Regions from separate parts of the Salinicoccus sp. Marseille-QA3875 genome, predicted to be linked through region 3. Evidence: riboswitches for the same ligand, from Rfam matches in the RefSeq annotation. Region 3 holds a riboswitch; each other region holds the start of a gene.
The links. Region 3 has a riboswitch for S-adenosylmethionine ahead of ACY8DT_RS03450 (acetyl-CoA C-acyltransferase). Riboswitches for the same ligand answer to the same signal wherever they lie in the genome.
Positions count from the first base shown of each region.

Region 1: it holds a riboswitch for S-adenosylmethionine, as region 3 does, so the genes downstream of both, ACY8DT_RS09350 (methionine ABC transporter ATP-binding protein) here and ACY8DT_RS03450 (acetyl-CoA C-acyltransferase) in region 3, are expected to answer to the same signal.
Region 2: it holds a riboswitch for S-adenosylmethionine, as region 3 does, so the genes downstream of both, ACY8DT_RS07535 (O-acetylhomoserine aminocarboxypropyltransferase/cysteine synthase family protein) here and ACY8DT_RS03450 (acetyl-CoA C-acyltransferase) in region 3, are expected to answer to the same signal.
Region 4: it holds a riboswitch for S-adenosylmethionine, as region 3 does, so the genes downstream of both, ACY8DT_RS12255 (hypothetical protein) here and ACY8DT_RS03450 (acetyl-CoA C-acyltransferase) in region 3, are expected to answer to the same signal.

Region 1 covers NZ_CM143103.1:1,800,459-1,805,029, forward strand. The annotation lists gene ACY8DT_RS09330 (arsenate reductase family protein) at 78-431, shown strand; gene gcvH (glycine cleavage system protein GcvH) at 506-886, shown strand; gene ACY8DT_RS09340 (toprim domain-containing protein) at 952-1,359, shown strand; gene ACY8DT_RS09345 (thioredoxin family protein) at 1,307-1,618, shown strand; SAM riboswitch class I at 1,664-1,764, shown strand; gene ACY8DT_RS09350 (methionine ABC transporter ATP-binding protein) at 1,843-2,862, shown strand; gene ACY8DT_RS09355 (methionine ABC transporter permease) at 2,862-3,554, shown strand; gene ACY8DT_RS09360 (MetQ/NlpA family ABC transporter substrate-binding protein) at 3,600-4,487, shown strand.
Region 2 covers NZ_CM143103.1:1,480,703-1,485,273, forward strand. The annotation lists gene aroF (3-deoxy-7-phosphoheptulonate synthase) at 1-547, shown strand, start outside; gene ACY8DT_RS07525 (chorismate mutase) at 566-859, shown strand; gene ACY8DT_RS07530 (homoserine O-succinyltransferase) at 891-1,808, opposite strand; gene ACY8DT_RS07535 (O-acetylhomoserine aminocarboxypropyltransferase/cysteine synthase family protein) at 1,808-3,085, opposite strand; SAM riboswitch class I at 3,141-3,237, opposite strand; gene ACY8DT_RS07540 (aldehyde dehydrogenase) at 3,362-4,571, opposite strand, start outside.
Region 3 covers NZ_CM143103.1:661,363-665,933, reverse strand. The annotation lists gene groL (chaperonin GroEL) at 1-1,515, shown strand, start outside; SAM riboswitch class I at 1,733-1,840, shown strand; gene ACY8DT_RS03450 (acetyl-CoA C-acyltransferase) at 1,937-3,103, shown strand; gene ACY8DT_RS03445 (sodium:solute symporter family transporter) at 3,324-4,571, shown strand, end outside.
Region 4 covers NZ_CM143103.1:2,417,078-2,421,648, forward strand. The annotation lists gene ACY8DT_RS12245 (hydroxymethylglutaryl-CoA lyase) at 1-661, shown strand, start outside; gene ACY8DT_RS12250 (YfiT family bacillithiol transferase) at 801-1,310, shown strand; SAM riboswitch class I at 1,423-1,528, shown strand; gene ACY8DT_RS12255 (hypothetical protein) at 1,729-1,995, shown strand; gene ACY8DT_RS12260 (reverse transcriptase domain-containing protein) at 2,279-2,725, shown strand; gene ACY8DT_RS12265 (group II intron maturase-specific domain-containing protein) at 2,732-3,103, shown strand; gene ACY8DT_RS12270 (IS1182 family transposase) at 3,449-4,571, opposite strand, start outside.

The DNA.
Region 1 (4,571 bases), 1.1 Mb from region 3:
TAAGGGGAAAACTTAGTATGAATACCTGTCAGAGTATCGGGTATAGACTATAAACTGACTATCTATGGAGGTACCGGATGATTACTTTTTACGAATATTCCAAGTGTACGACGTGCAGAAAAGGGAAGAGGTTTTTAGAAGAGAATGGTGTGGACTTCGAAGCGCACGATATGGTGAAAGAACCGCCGTCAAAAGAAACGCTGAAACAGATCATTGAGAAATCAAATCAGGATATCAACAAATTTTTCAATTCAAGAGGGAAGAAATATAAAGAACTCGATTTGAAAAATAAGCTGCCCGAGATGTCAGATGCTGAAAAGATCGAGATCCTGTCTTCTGATGGAATGTTGATAAAACGTCCAATGGTCGATGCAGGAGAGCGTGTCCTGCTTGGGTTTAAAGAAGCGGAGTACAAGGAAGCGCTTTTATAAGTAATAAGCTTGAGAAACTATGTGAAATATGTCATTATGTAGTTGTATAGATTAATTTGAGGAGGTTTTCTATTATGGCATTACCAAACGACTTAAAGTATTCTGAAGATCATGAATGGGTAAAAGTTGATGGAAATACAGTAACAATCGGAATTACTGATTTCGCTCAAGGTGAGCTTGGAGACATCGTTTTTGTCGAGCTTCCTGAAGAAGACGATGAAATGACTAAGGGTGAATCTTTCGGCAGCGTAGAATCAGTTAAGACTGTTTCTGAACTGTATGCTCCATTAAACGGAAAGATCGTTGAAGTGAACGAAGAGCTTGAAGACAGCCCTGAGTTAGTAAACGAATCACCATATGAAGAAGCTTGGATGGTTAAAGTTGAACTTGAAGACACATCACAATTAGATGACCTGTTAGATGCTGACGGATACAAAGCAGTTATCGAAGCATAATTTAAAAACTCTAGACATTGTCTAGAGTTTTTTTAAAATAAAATAAAACTCCAAGGGTGATGAAAATGTATCTTTCTGATAAAGTACTCATTGTTGAGGGTAAAACTGACAAACGCCGTATCGAGGAAGTGCTTGTAGAACCTGTGCAGATCATATGCACTTTTGGTACAATGGGAGTTTCAAAACTTGATGAAATTTTGGAACAGCTTGACGGCTCTGATATTTATATATTATCGGATGCCGATAAAGAAGGCCGCAAAATCCGTAAATGGTTCAAAAAACATCTCAGTGAAAGTACCCACATTTATATTGACCCTAAATTTGGAGAAGTCGGCAGATGCCCAAGAGACTACCTCGCAAACCTCCTGATGCGTCATGGTTTTTATGTCGACACGAGCTTGATTATGAAAGGTAAGTTTTATGATGAAAGAGCAGTTAGAGACACAGGATATATACAATCTTATTCATTCTGAAGAAAAATTTATTCTGTACGGTTATGCGCCGATCTGTGCAAACTGCCAGATTGCGGAACGCATGTTGAATTTGACTCAGGAAATTATAGATTTTGAATATACAGCAATTGATCTGAATTACCATGTGGATTTTATCAATGATTATAAAATAACCTCCGCACCGGCGCTGTTGATATTTGAAAACGGTGAACTGAAAGAAAGTGTCTACCGTTTTGAATCCGTCACAAATCTGATGGATATACTCAGCCGTCAGTATTGACGGAAGTCCGGACTGATGGTATTATGATTCACAATCGAATAATAACTCTTATCAAGAGTGGTGTAGGGAAGTGCCCGTTGATGCCACGGCAACCGTCTCAAAGACAAGGTGCCAAATCACTGAATCAATCGATTCAAAGATGAGAGGCTGAAGATAAAAGAAGCCTACTCATTTCATAGCAAGTGAGTAGGTTTTTAAATTTATAATAGTTTGGAAGATGATTAATGATAGATATTTTAAATGTAAATAAAAACTACAGTACGAAATCAGCTGACATCACTGCAGTGGATGATGTCAGCCTGCATATAGAAAGCGGGGAAATCTTTGGCGTCATCGGATATTCAGGTGCCGGAAAATCGACATTGATCCGTCTCTTGAACGGTCTGGAAGCCCCGTCATCCGGCGAAATCATCATCGGAGACGATACCATCAACAAATTGTCTAAAAAGGACCTCAGGCAGAAGCGGCAAAAAGTTTCGATGATCTTCCAGCATTTCAATCTGCTCTGGTCACGGACGGTCGAGGAGAACATCAGCTTTCCATTAGAGATTGCGGGAGTCGCAAAAAAGGAACGGAAAAAACGGACCGGGGAACTGATTCAACTGGTTGGTCTCACAGGACGTGAGAAAAATTACCCGAGTGAATTGTCCGGGGGTCAGAAACAGCGTGTCGGCATCGCAAGGGCACTTTCAAATGAACCGACGGTTCTGCTCTGTGATGAGGCGACAAGCGCACTCGATCCGGAAACAACGGATGAAGTGCTCGAGCTTCTGCAGAGAATCAGGAAGGAAATGAACCTGACAATAGTGCTTATCACACATGAAATGCATGTCATCAGGAAAATATGCGACAGAGCCGCTGTCATGCAGAACGGCAAGGTCGTCGAGACGGGCAGAGTGCTGCAGCTGTTCCAGAACCCGTCACACAGTGTAACTAAAAGATTCGTCAAAGATGATATCAACGATGAAGAAACAGCGCTTGCCCTCGACGAAGTGAGAGAGCTGTTCCCGGATTCCAAAATACTTAAAATCGGCTTTGTCGGCACTAAATCCAAAACACCGGTCGTCTCCAGAGTGATCAAGCAGTTCGATCTGGATATGAACATTCTGTCTGGTAACATCAAACAGACGAACAACGAATCATACGGCCACCTTTATGTTGCGATGGACATTGACGGTACGACGCTTCAAAAAGTGATCGATGAGCTTGCCAATGAGGATATTACAGTGGAGGTGGAGAAGTAATGAATGAATTTTTCCAGGCCTTCAGAGATATGTTCAGTTTTGAAAACGTCAAATGGGATGTCGTTTGGGAAGCGACAGTCGATACAATCTATATGACGGGCATCGCAACTTTCTTTACATTGATGATCGGGCTTGTTTTAGGAATCATACTCTTTCTGTCCGATAAGAGCGACAATGCGGGGAGCCAGCCGGTTTACGGCGTTACGGCTTTTCTCGTCAATCTCTTCAGGGCGATACCGTTCATCATTCTGATCATTCTGCTCATCCCGTTTACAAAAGCGATTATGGGAACCATCATGGGTGTCCAGGGTGCACTGCCGGCGCTCATTATCGGTGCATCACCGTTCTATGCACGTCTTGTTGAAATTGCACTTAAAGAAATAGATAAAGGTGTAATAGAAGCGGCCGAATCGATGGGTGCAAACACATGGACGATCATATGGAAAGTATTGATACCGGAATCACTGCCTGCACTTGTTTCAGGCATCACAGTGACGGCCATCATGCTGGTCGGCTCGACTGCAATCGCCGGCGTCATCGGCGCAGGCGGCCTCGGGAACCTTGCCTACATGGTCGGGTTTACGCGGAATCAGAGTGACGTCACTTTAGTTGCAACAATAGTAATACTGATTATTGTTTTTATCATCCAGTTCGCAGGAGACTTCCTCGCAAAAGCTGTGGATAAGAGATAATAATCATATATTATAAATAGAATACCTAGAGAGGATTGGATGTATATGAAGAAATTTTTACTGTTTTTAGCTTTATCAGTTTTTGCAGTTGTTCTGGTTGCATGCGGCAGTGGCGAAGAAGGTGCAGAAGAGAGCGCTGATACAGGTGAAGAGTCTGCTGAAACTGAGCAGGGTTCATCTGAAGAAGCGTCAGAAGAAGAGGGCGGCACATTGTCAATTGCTGCATCCCCTGCACCCCATGCTGAAATTTTAGAAGAGGCTGCAACAATTCTTGAAGAAGACGGCATTGAGCTCGACGTTAACATCGTCAACGACTATACAACACCAAACCGTCTCCTTGCTGATGAAGAAGTGGATGCAAACTTCTTCCAGCACACACCATACCTGGATGGTGAAGTTGAATCACACGGCTATGATCTGGTATCGGCAGGCAACGTACATATCGAGCCGATGGCTGTTTATTCACAGGATCATGAATCATTGGAAGATGTCCCGGACGGTTCTACAATCCTTGTATCGAACAACCCTGCTGAAGAAGGCCGTTTCCTGTCATTCTTCGTCGATGCAGGCCTGGTTGAAATCGAAGAGGGCATCGATATTGAAAATGCGACGTTCGATGATATTACCGAGAACCCGCACGACTTTGAATTCAATAATCAGACAGCACCGGAATTATTGGTTGAAATGTACAATAATAATGAAGCTCCGGTCGTCATCATCAACTCCAACTTTGCCCTTGACGGCGGATTGAACCCGGTTGATGATTCTATCGCGATTGAAGACGGGGAATCTCCTTATGCAAACCTCGTTGCGGTGCGTTCAGGCGATGAAGAGAGAGAAGATATCAATAAGCTGATGGAAGTGCTTCAAGGCGATGAAATCAAACAGTTCATCGAAGATAACTACGAAGGTGCAGTCATCCCGGCAGAATAATAGTAATAAAGACCACGATAAATCTTATAAAATTTGTCGTGGTTTTTATTTTCAGCACGAACTTTCCCCGGAATAATCAATTGT
Region 2 (4,571 bases), 820 kb from region 3:
ACTGATGGGTACTGAATACATTGATGAATTCGTAGACATGGTCGATGTCATCCAGGTAGGTGCACGTAATATGTCAAACTTCGATCTGCTTAAAGCACTTGGTCAGACGAACAAGCCCGTTTTACTTAAACGCGGTATGTCCGCGACTATTCAGGAATGGTTAATGTCTGCAGAATACATCATGGCTGGCGGTAATGACAACGTGATTTTCTGTGAGAGAGGTATCCGTACTTTTGAAACAGCGACTCGTAACACTCTTGATCTTCAGGCTGTACCGGTGATTCAAAAAGAATCACACTTGCCGATAGTGATTGATCCATCTCACGCTGCAGGAACGAGATACGTCATTCCTTCCATGGCTAAATCAGCTGTTGTATCCGGTGCGAACGGACTTCAGATAGAAGTGCACCAGGATCCGGAAAATGCATGGAGTGATGGCCAGCAGTGTCTGACACCTGCGGAGTTCAAGGATTTAATGCAGCACATCAATATCCTTGCTGAAATGGAAGGTAAAACAATTACGAACGACACTATCGTTCAAAAATAATGATAAGGAGGAGTCCCTATGACGAAACATGATATGTTGCGTAAAGAAATTGATGAAATTGACCAGGAGTTAATGCGTTTATTTGAAAGAAGAATGCAGATATCAGAGGAGATAGCACAATATAAATATTCCCGGGATATTGCTGTTTTTGATTCATCACGCGAAAAAGAAGTGATAGATAAAAATGTAGCTCTAATAGAAAATCCGAGTTTGAAACTCTATGGTGAATTATTTGTTAAAAATCTTATGGGGCTCTCCAGAAAGCATCAAAATGATAGTATTAATCATATGAAAGTTTCCCACAAATCATAAAAAAAGCTCAGGTCCGCCGGACCTGAGCTTTTTATTTCTCTAAATCGTTTAAATCATAATATGTGTTCTGATAAGTTTCATTCAGCCAGTTATTGAATAACAGGTGGCCGTGTGATTTCCAGTTGAAGAATGGTTCGTTATTAGAGTCATCATCAGGGAAGTAATTGTGAGGTATACCTATGTCGGCACCTCTTTCTACATCTCTGAGATACTCATTCTGCAAAGTGTTCCGTTCATACTCCAAGTGTCCGAAGATATAAAGATCTCTGCTGTCCTCGGTACTTAATATGTCTGGTCCGAAATCAGGGTGGACAGATAAGACCTTCAACTCAGAGTGTTTGTCCAAATTGGAGAAGTCCATTCTGGTATGCCTTGAATGTGGCACTTCAAATTGATCATCGAAGCCTCTCATTAAAGGGTGTGTCGGCATAATGTTCTTAAACTTGAATACACCGAATAATTTACTGGATAATGTGATCTTATCAAATTGATAGTAATAATTCAGAGCATGCTGGGCGCCCCAGCATATGAAAAATCTGGAGAACACGTGCGTTTCCGACCACTTTAAGATAGCTTCCAACTCATTAATATAATCCACCTGGTTAAAGTCCAGTTTTTCGACCGGAGCGCCGGTGACAATCATGCCATCAAAGCGTTCGTCCTTAATTTCGTCGAATGTTCTGTAGTATTTATGAAGATGGCTGGTCGGTGTGTTTTTACTTTTGTGTGTCTCAGTATATAAAAATTCAATGTCTATCTGCAGTGGTGTATTGCCAAGAAGTCTTAACAGATGAAGCTCTGTTTCTTCTTTTTTAGGCATCAGGTTTAAAATTAAAATTCTTAAGGGACGAATGTCCTGGGTTGTTGCCCTGGAGGCATCAATTGTAAATACATTTTCCTGTTCCAACCTTTTTTTAACCGGTAATCCTTCAACTATTTTTATTGGCATTAAATCGCATCCAGACCTTTATTGATATCATCAAGTATATCATCTATATGCTCAAGACCGATAGAAAGACGCACGGTTTCCGGTTTTACTCCGCCTGCCAGCTGCTGTTCTTCGGTTAACTGTGCATGGGTAGTCGATGCCGGATGTACGACCAATGACTTTGCATCGCCCACATTCGCAAGCATGGAAAACAGTTCAAGTGATTCAATGAATTTCTTGCCTGCTTCGTAGCCGCCCTTGACTCCAAAAGTGAATATAGAACCAGCACCTTTAGGCAGATATTTTTCTTGTAACTGCTTGTAAGGACTGCTGGAGAGGCCTGCAAAATCAATCCATTCGACTTTTTCATGGTTGGCCAGATAATCAGCAACTTTAGCTGCATTCTCAACATGTCTTTCCATCCTTAAAGAAAGTGTTTCAATTCCCTGCGTGAGCAGGAATGAGTTGAATGGCGAAATCGCAGCGCCTGTATCTCTTAACAGAGTTGTTCTGATCTTGTATGCGAATGCCTGGTCACCGAAAGTGTCGGCGAAAACCAATCCGTGATAGGAATTGTCCGGTTCACTGAACCCAGGGTACTTCCCATTTTTCCAATCAAAGTTGCCGCCGTCAACAATAACACCGCCGATTGAAGTGCCGTGGCCGCCTAAAAACTTAGTAGCTGAGTGGATGACGATATTGGCGCCATGTTCTATCGGGCGGCATAAATAAGGCGTCGCAAATGTATTATCCACGATCAGAACAATATTATTATCCTGTGCGATCTTTGCCAATGCTTCCAAATCCTCAATGTTACCTTCAGGGTTTCCAATGGTTTCTACAAAAATCGCTTTTGTATTATCTTTTATTTCACGTGAAACATTACTCAGATCTTTAGTATTTACTAAGGAAACGTCAATTCCAAACTTTTTGAGAGTATGTGTAAATAACGTATGGGTGCCACCGTAAAGACTCGTTGTTGAAATGATATGGTCTCCGGCATCTGCAACGCCCTGTACAGCATAAGTGATTGCAGCCATACCTGAAGCTACAGCAAGACCCGCTGTTCCACCTTCCAGTTCAGCCACTCTTGTTTCGAGTGCAGCGGATGTAGGGTTCGTTATGCGTGTGTATATGTTGCCGGCTTCTGATAAACCGAAAAGGTTTGCCCCGTGCTCCGTGTCATCAAAAACATAAGAGGTTGTTTGATAAATTGGGAGGGCACGTGAATTTGTTTCAGAATCAACTACCTGACCTGAATGTAATTGCTTTGTTTCGAACTTGAAATCTTTTGACATAAATATTTCCTCCTTAGTAAATAAAAGAGTCTGCTAAATTTAGCAGACTCTTATCTGCTCATCTCCCGGGCATGCCCGGCTGGAATTGGCACCTTACTAAAAAGGTTGCCGGACTTCATCGGGCCAGTCCCCTCCGTCACTCTTGATAAGCTATATTTATTATTTTTTCTAATGTTACATCTGAAAAATGATTTTGTCAAACACTTTATAAGATTATAAATAATCTGAAAAGGATGAAGTTTTGAAAGTAACGCACAGCGTTATATTGATATGATGTTAGTTCCAGATGTACTTCAACAGTTTCTGAAACTTTCTAAAGGTAGGATAGCGCAACGGGATGTCGAATAGTGTCGTCTGATTCAATATGCTTTTTGTATGACTGAATGTATCGAATGAATAACGCCCGTGATAATTCCCCATTCCGCTGTTTCCACGTCCTCCGAATGGCATATGGGGTGTCGCTAAATGATACATTGTATCGTTGACGGCACCGCCTCCGAAAGGCACACTTTTAATGACATGCTGTGCTGTTTCATTTTTCTCAGTGAAAATATAAAGTGCCAAAGGATCAGGAAGGTCTCTTATATCAATCAGTGCCTTTTCCAAATTATCATAACCAAGTACCGGCAATACCGGTCCGAATATTTCCTCTTCCATGGCAGGATGACTGAAATCCACATTTTGAATAATGGTCGGTTCTATCATCCGTTTTGATTTATGACTGCGCCCGCCATAGGCGATATCTCCCTGAATATAATTATGGACCCGCTCAAAATGGTCATCGTTTATGATCTGCATATAATTCTGCTGTTCGAATGCTTTATTATAAAATTTATGAGTATAGTGTTTTAAATGTTTAATCAGCTGTTCCTTTACGCTGTTATCCACATAAACATAATCTGTAGCAACACAAGTCTGTCCAGCATTCATAAATTTACCCCAGACGATTCTTTTTGCTGCGTATTTCAAATTGGCATCCTTCGTAACGATGCTTGGGGATTTACCGCCTAATTCCAGTGTGACCGGTGTTAAATTTTTTGAAGCTGCTTCCATGACGATTTTACCAACGTGAGAACTGCCGGTATAGAATATATAATCAAAAGGCAGACTTAAAAGCTGCTGGTTGGTTTCTATACCCCCTTCAATTGAAGTGACGTATTTTTCAGGAAATGCCAGTTCAATCACTTTTGTAATGACATCCGATACGTGCGGTGTATGCTCAGATGGTTTTAGAATTGCAGTGTTGCCTGCGCTTAGTGCACCGACCAACGGTGCCACTGCCAGATTGAAAGGATAATTCCATGGAGAAATAATCAAGATGACACCGTAAGGTTCTTTGTAGATTGTTGACTTTGAACCGAAATGCGTAACAGGCGTTTTAACATTAACAGGTTTTGCCCACTCTGCTAATTTTTTGAGATGAAGGTTTATCTCACTGTAAATTATTCCTATTTCGGTTAAAAAAGTATCACTTTCATTTTTGTTG
Region 3 (4,571 bases):
GATAAACAGTTCACATCACCATTGATCACTAATGACGGTGTGACAATTGCTAAAGAAATTGAACTTGAAGATGCATATGAAAACATGGGTGCAAAACTGGTTGCCGAAGTGGCAAACCAGACAAACGAAATTGCAGGTGACGGAACGACGACGGCAACTGTTCTTGCACAGGCAATGATACAGGAAGGCCTTAAAAACGTTACAAGTGGTGCGAATCCTGTAGGTATCCGTACAGGCATCAGCAAAGCGGTTGAAGCGGCAGTTGAAGAACTTCAGAATATTTCCCGTCCGGTTCAGGACAAAGAATCCATCTCACAGGTGGGTGCAATTTCAGCAGATGATCCTGTTGTCGGAGAATACATTTCTGAAGCGATGGAAAAAGTAGGTAAAGATGGCGTAATCACCATCGAAGAATCACGCGGATTCAAAACTGAACTTGAAGTAGTGGAAGGTATGCAGTTCGACCGTGGTTATACTTCACCGTACATGGTGACAGATTCCGAGAAAATGATTGCAGATCTTGAGAATCCATATATTTTAATCACTGATAAAAAGATTTCAAATTTCCAGGATGTTCTGCCGCTACTTGAACAGGTTGTTCAGCAGTCTCGTCCGATTCTGATCATTGCCGACGATGTCGAAGGCGATGCTATGGCGAATATCGTGCTTAACAAACTGCGCGGTACGTTCACGGCAATTGCTGTTAAAGCACCTGGGTTCGGTGACCGTCGTAAAGCGATGCTTGAAGATATCGCGATATTGACAGGCGGACAGGTTGTCACTGAAGATTTAGGTCTTGAATTGAAAGATACGACAATCGACATGCTCGGTAATGCTTCAAGAGTGAACGTATCCAAAGATGATACAACAATCGTTGAAGGTGCGGGTGAAACTAATAATATCGAAGCTCGTATCGGTCAGATCAGATCACAGATAGACGAAACGACTTCAAGCTTCGATAAAGAAAAACTTCAGGAGAGACTTGCGAAACTTTCAGGCGGTGTTGCAGTAATCAAAGTGGGTGCTGCGACTGAAACTGAAATGAAAGAGCGTAAACTCCGTATTGAAGACGCATTGAACTCAACACGTGCAGCAGTTGAAGAAGGTATTGTATCCGGTGGTGGTACAGCACTTGTAGCAGTGCACAATAAAGTTGCACAACTGGAAGAATCAGGAGACGTACAGACGGGTATCAACATCGTGCTTAAAGCATTGGAAGCACCGTTGCGTCAAATTGTCGAAAATGCTGGTTTGGAAGGTTCTGTAATTGTTGAAAAACTTAAATCCCAGGAAGAAGGTTATGGCTTTAACGCTGCAACTGACGAGTGGGTGAACATGGTTGACGCAGGAATTGTCGACCCGACTAAAGTGACACGTTCAGCACTGCAGAACGCCGGCTCTGTCGCTGCAATGTTCTTAACGACAGAAGCGGTCGTTGCGGACATTCCGGATGAAAATGGCGGCAGCCCTGATATGGGTGGCGGCATGGGCGGCGGAATGCCGGGCATGATGTAATCTTAAGCGAATGACTATTGTAAAAACGGGGTCTGCCATTGTGCAGACCCCGTTTTTTGAATTGGGAGGGGACAGAAGGAAATGAAATACTGATTTAAAAGTCTAAGGAGAATTTACTTGTTCAAAAATAAGATGTTGACCTTTCAGCTGTGTTCTGATAGTGTGAATAATCAAATAAACAAATAATTTCTAACAATAAGATAATTTTATTAGATCACTCTTATCACGAGTTGGCTGAGGGAATTGGCCCTTTGACGCCCGGCAACCACCCTTTTATGGGGAATGGTGCTACTTCCAACAGGCAGAAATGTCTGGAAGATAAGAGGGGGAAACTGTGATATATTCATGATTTCAACCCTCTTTCTTTAGGAAAGAGGGTTTTTCTATTTAAAAAATCAGATCATAAGAAAGGATGAGGTATATGAACAAGGTGATTCTGGAAGGTGTTCGAACCCCTTTTGGCAAGTGGAAGGGATTTTTATCAGAATTGGAGGCAGGCGAAATAGGGGCTTTAGCTGTGAAAGAACTGTTGCAAAGAGTGCCCGGTGCAAAAGAGTCAGACGGGGTCCTACTGGCACAGGTACTTCAAGCAGGCCAGGGACAAAATCCAGCCAGGAGAGTTGCTTCAGAAGCCGGTGTATCGCTATCTGTACCAGCAATTACTTTAAATAATGTATGTTTGGCCGGGCTGGCAACAGTATCAGACGCTGTTCGCCGCATTCACTTTGGCGAAGGGGAATTATATATTACAGGCGGATTCGATTCGATGACCAATGCCCCGTACACTGCTGCGGTCCGTAAGGAACAGTCAATGGGATCGCTGCAGCTGACGGACACATTAAGTAACGATGGTTTGTGGTGCGCGCTGACAGATCAATCGATGGGGGTGGCAACCGATGCGAAGAATAAAGATTTTAAGGTCAACAGAGAGGACCAGGATGTATATGCACAGTTGTCCCAGGAGCGGGCAGCTGAAGCACTGAAAAAAAGTTACCTGAAGGATGAAATCATACCGGTGACTGTGAATGGGAAAACTTTTTCTGATGACGAAGGTATCAGACTTAATTCTTCCATTGAAAAATTAGCAGCTTTAAAACCGGCATTCATTGAAGACGGTACGATTACAGCGGGAAATGCGTCTCAAATGACAGATGGTGCAAGTGTCGGAATCATTTCATCTGAAAAGAGGGCGGAGGCGCTTGGTAAAACACCGTTGGCACGCATTCTGGGCTGGGCTGAAGTTGCGGGGCCGGATACGAGTTTACATACAAAGCCTGCCAGGGCAATCAAAGCAGTATTGGAAAAGACGAACCTGACAGTGAATGATATTGATTTATTTGAAATCAATGAAGCTTTTGCAAGTGTGGTCATTGCAAGCTGCCGGGAACTGGACATTGACTATGAAAGAGTGAACGTCAATGGCGGTGCGATTGCGATTGGTCATCCGCTTGGCGGAACCGGCTTCAGGCTTGCTTTAACTCTTGCAGAAGAACTGAGACGTCGTGGCGGCGGGAAGGGAATTGCATCACTTTGCGGTGGCGGCGGTCAAGGCATGGCTCTATTGATAGAGGTTCCTAAAAGCTGGTAATACACATTCATTTGAAACAGTCGCTGGATGTCGATACTGATGTATTAAATACAGATCAGCCGGAGCGTTTATAATCTATCACTCAAATGAATTCATGTAATCTGGAGGAATGATTAATTATGATAGCACTATACTTTGTATTACTGGCCATATTCTGGGCAGTCGGTTTACTGATATGGAAAAAATCTTATGTATCAAAGGGAAGAGAGGAGGATTAATAATGCTTAACGTCACAGGACCATTATTTTGGACAATTATTGTTTTGTTAGTTTTATATTTTGGATATATCATTTGGATTGGTAAAAAGGGAAAGCGCCATAGCAGTTCGATGTCCGGCTTTGCTACGGCCCGAGGAAAAGTGAATCCTGTGATTGTCGGAACCAGTTTTGCCGCTTCTTATGCAAGCGCCAATTTATTTATCGGTGTGCCGGGGCTGGCTTATCAATATGGAACATCAGTGCTGTGGTATACATTGGGATGCTTTGGGGTTTCCTGGATTGGTTTGCTTTTATTTGCTAAGACATTCTGGAGATACAGCAAAAAGTTCGGCGGTGTTTCCTCGTTGCCGGAATGGCTTGGAAGAAGATACAACAGCAAGGCGTTGCAAGTGCTTGTGGCTGTTTTAATTTTATTCAACATATATTATATTGTCGGTCAAAATGTCGGACTGGCTACCATCTTTGAATCAGTCTTAAATATCCCGTATTTCTGGGGAATTATCATTGGTGTAGTTATCACGATTCTTTACATAGGACTTGGCGGGGCTTACGCACAGCTCATTACGGACGGTATGCAAGGAATTTTGATGGCTGTCACTTCCATCCTAATTCTTGTCTCTTTATTTTGGACAATAGGTGGAGGCTTGAATGTATTTGGAGAGCTGACAAGTAAGCTTGAGGCGATTGATCCGAATCTGACAGGCGTTCTATCCACAGGAGGACCTTATGACAGTCCGATGGCAATCATGGCCGTACAATTCCTTTTATTCAGCTTTGTATTAATGCCGCATCTATTAAATAAAGTGTTGTCACTTGAAAGTGAGAAGCAGCTTGCACCATTTACTCTATCGGCAGGAGTGGTCTTATTCTTGATTTCCACGTTGATGGTGCTTGGCGGTCTGGCAGCAAGGGTGATTGCCCCGTCTTTGGCAAGTGCGGATTCGGCAATCCCCGTGTATGTAATTGAATCATTTCCGACTGTTCTTGCGGCGCTTATTGTTGTAGGGCTTATCACTGCGATTCTATCAACTACGGATAGTCTTTACCTGGGCCTGACGACCAGCATTGGTAACGATTTTTACAAAGTATTGGCGCCGATTTTATCTAAAAAACCAATTGATGATGATGACTTGGATAAGAATTCTGTAAAGGTGGCAAAAGTGTCTTTGGTACTTGCTGGTTTGGTTACACTGTATCTTTCATTTGATCGTCCGGAATCTTTAGCTTTTCTGATTCAATTCAGCTTCACA
Region 4 (4,571 bases), 1.0 Mb from region 3:
CTTCTCTGCACTCGTTCCAAATTATAAAGGTGTAGAAATTGCTTATTCAGTAGGATTAAAAGAGGTTGCTTATGTAGTATCTCTGAGTGAATCACATAACAAAGCTAATATAAATAAAACTCACGAACAATCCCTTGAGGAATTCAGAAAGATTAAAAGTGATTTTCCAAAAATGGAAGTCACACTGGATTTATCCACTACATTTGGTTGTCCTTTTGAAGGAAAGAAAAATACAGATAAAATTGTGGATTTCATTCAGCCTTATGTTGAATTAGGTGTTAAAGATTTAAATTTATGCGATACCATTGGTGTTGCTAACCCGAAAGAAATCAGAAATATAATAAATATGGTAAAGAAAGCATACCCATCATTAGATTTACAAATTCACATACATGATACTAGAAATATGGGAGTTGTGAATACTTACGCTGCTATAGAAGAGGGGGTTGAAAAAATTCAATCTACTCTTGGCGGCCTTGGTGGTTGTCCATTTGCTCCAGGAGCTTCTGGAAATCTGTCTACTGAAGACATGGTTTATATGTTAAATGATATGAATTATAAAACGAATGTTGATTTTAATAGGTTGAAAGAAGCTGCATTGTATCAATTGGAGATAATACCGAATGGTAATTACAGTGGTCATCACCAATTTATAAAATAAAAAGAAATGAGATCGGAGTTCTCTGATCTCATTTCTTATTATGTGTTCATTTAAACGTCTGCCATATATATTTCAGCTTTGTATGGACTTATAGTATATTGGAATTGAGCAGATTCTATTACGGAAAGGGAGTATTAAGATGGATGTTAAATTTCCTATTGGAGAACTGGACGTACCTGAAAATGTAACACTTGAAGATATTCAGAAGTGGAATGGACAGACAGCTACATATACGAAAAGGTTACGTGAAACGGTCGACAACTTAAGTGAAGATGAGTTGAACAAAACTTACCGTGAAGGTGCCTGGAATGTCCGACAGCTTGTGCATCACATTGCGGATTCCCAATTGAATATGTATCAGCGGCTGAAACTCGCTTTGACTGACGATGCTCCGACAGTGCCGGGATTCCTCCAGAATGAGTGGGCTGTGCAGCCGGACACTGAGCTTTCCGTGGAAAGTTCAATTAAAATACTGGAAGGTATCAATGAAAGGATCGTTGCGCTGGGTAAAAGCCTGACTGAAAATCAGCTTGAGCGTTATTTCATTCATGAAGCGAACGGTAAAGTAACAGTTGCAACAAAGGTTGCGAAGCTCGCATGGCATGAAGAACATCATTTAGAACATATTAAAATCGCATTATCGAAGTAAGGTGATATAAAGAATGATGTGAAATCTATAAAAGATCGTTTCATATCACAAAATGTAATCCTTCCTTGCAAATTATACTGATTTACTATATTATTGATTTCAACTAAATATCCAATTATTCAGAGTAGACTGAGGGATTTGGCCCGGGGATGTCTCAGCAGCGGACTCATTTCGAGTACTGTGCTAATTCCAACAAGCAGATGCTTGAACGATAATCAGTTTAGTCATCTGTGCAGTGCAGATGGCTTTTTTATGTTTGCCCAGCATGGGCGTATTCTAACGGGTGGAAGTCCCGAGTGTGACCCGGTAGTGGTAAACACATAGCCAAAAGCCAGGGTGTCCAACGTGAGGTGGAATCTGAAGGCAGCTCGAGGCAAACCTCCGGTCCGACGCACAGAAACCATATAAGAGGCAACGTATGTGGATGAAGCTGCATAAGAAGCTGAGGTCCGATAACTACCCTGAACCATACGGTGTAAATATGGCGGATAGATGGAGGTCTCACGTCTCTGTACCAAAATTTTGTAGTGATATAAGACTGGAACGTGAGAAGTCAGCCGAAGTCGTAGTAGTGAAGATGTCCGGCGAAAGCCGGAAAGAGCGAAGGACTGAACAATTTTATCGTTACGGAACGCTCGATTGGAGACCGGCGCAGACCACTGGCACAGAGCGGAAAAGTGGATAGCGGACTCTCGAGAAAGAAAGGAAGTAACACGCATCAATACAGATAAATTACTGGATAGAATCCTGAGTCGGGACAACTTGAACCAGGCTTATAAACAAGTGAAGAGAAATCAGGGCGTCGCCGGTGTGAATGGTATGACCGTGCACGAGATGAGCAGCTACATGACTGGGAAGAAGGACGCAATCATTTCCCGAATTCGGCAGAGGAAATACCAACCCGACCTGTACGCCGGGTCGAAATACCGAAACCGAACGGCGGAGTGCGTCTCCTAGGCATCCCAACGGTGAAGGACAGACTGATCCAACAAGCAATCGCCCAAGTACTGTCACCTGTGTTCGATCGACACTTCAGTGAATATAGCTATGGTTTCAGGCCCAATCGATATGCAGAGATGACAATCCTTCAAACACTAGAATATCTGGATGAAGGCTATGACTGGATTGTGGATATTGATTTAGAACGTTTCTTTGATACAGTCAACCATGACCGTCTGATGAATCTCATGTCCAGAACCATTGACGATGGGGATGTCATCTCCCTGGTCCGTAAATTCCTGGTCAGCGGCATACAGACTGATGATGAATACAAAGCAGCCATCATCGGTACACCCCAAGGCGGCAACCTGTCCCCACTGCTCAGCAATATCATGCTTAAAGAGCTGGATATCGAACTGGAAAAACGTGGACTGCGCTTCGTGAGATACGCTGATGACTGTATCATCATGGTCTAAAGCGACATGGCAGCGAGACGGGTCATGCGGTCGGTGACCGCATTCATCGAGAATAAGCTCGGATTGATTGTCAATGCGACGAAATCGAAAGTGACCCGTCCCGATGACCCGGAGATGAAATTCCTCGGATTTGGCTTCTATAATGATTACCAGGCCAAGGAATATAAGGCGAAACCACACAAGAAATCCGTGGAAAGTTTTAAGTTCAAACTGAAACAGCTGACCCGGAAAAACTGGAGCGTCGACACGAAGTATCAGGTCGAGCGCATCAACCAGGTCATCCGGGGTTGGGTGAACGACTTCAAAGTCGGTAAGATGAAAAAGGTACTTAAGGGCATTGACTCACATACGCGAATGCGCCTCAGAATGTGCATTTGACAGAAGTGGAAAACTGCCAGAAACCGACGGAAGCATCTCATCACACTGGGCGTGGACCAATACACCGCCTATAAGTACAGTCACACCAGTAAGGGGACCGTTCGCATTGCGTATTCGTGGATACTGACGACGACCATTACAAATAAGAGACTCGCCCGTTTCGGACTCGTCTCTTATGTATCACATTATAACAAAGTACATGTGTAGTATAAAATTGAACCGCCGTATACGGAACCGTACGTCAGACTGTCTAACAAACAATCAAATCTCAGAACTCAAAGGTAGGTTATCCTCATTTTCTTAAAAATCTTCTGAAAATGAAAATATCAAAGGTTTTCGGTGGGGTCAAGTTCTTAATAACCCAACAATTTCGGAAACCTTTTTGATTTTCGTTATTCTTTTGAAGTTATAGGCAACGCCAATTAGAGCTGCCTCTACGTTGACAGAATCCAGCCCTTTTCCTAAAAAATATGTGTAGCCGAACGATCGCTTGATTGTGCCAAAAGGATGTTCTACAATCTGTAATCGTTTCTTATAGATTTCATGATGGTTCTCGGTATCTGCTTTCAGCATTTCGAGAATTTCTTCATGTTCCCACCGTTGGATGTTTCTGCCTCTTTTCGCTTTTGTACACACGCCATATACAGGACAAGATAAGCAAACATCGCCCCCAATATATTTTTTATACTTCAAACCATTCTTAGAAGTGTTCTCCTCGAAAGGAAGTGTTTGTCCCTGAGGACAAAGGTAAGTATCTGTTTCTTTTTGATATTGAAATTTATCTTTTGAATAATCAGAATCCCCTGACACACTTTTCTTTTTTTGAGGTTTTAAATATAATGTATTTCCCTCAACCAAACAATCTTTTATCTCTTTCGCATTATAGTATCCCGTATCCGCTAATATGACTCTCTTTTTGTTTTTGGATAATATTTCATTTGTTTCCGAAACCATAGGCGTCAATTGGCTCTGGTCGTTCACATCATTCACTACGTCTAGAGTAATAATGAGTTTATGTTTATTATCGACGGAAGACTGCATATTATAGGCGACATCTATTTTCCCATTTTTCTTCATCGCCCTGGATTCAGGGTCTGTGATGGTTAATTGTTTCTTTTTTCCTTTATCCATTTCTTGCTTTAACTCTGACATATGCGCTTTTTTCTTCTGATATTTATCAATTTTTGTTTCGATAGAGGCAACAGTCTCTTCCCCCAATTCATCCTCTTGCGCCACTTCCTCTAGTCGCTGAAGGTACTGTTCAATCTTTTCATCAAAATACGCCATCTTCTTTGTGAGCCCATTGGGTGTAATATAATTACTCTTACTATTTTGCGCACGTATTTTTGTACCATCAATCGCAATGAGCGCACCATCAATTAGCCCCCAGCCTTTAAGCAAGCCTGTGAATGTCTGCATCACTTTCTTGAAGCTCTTACGATTTTCTTTTAGAAACAATGAAATAGTA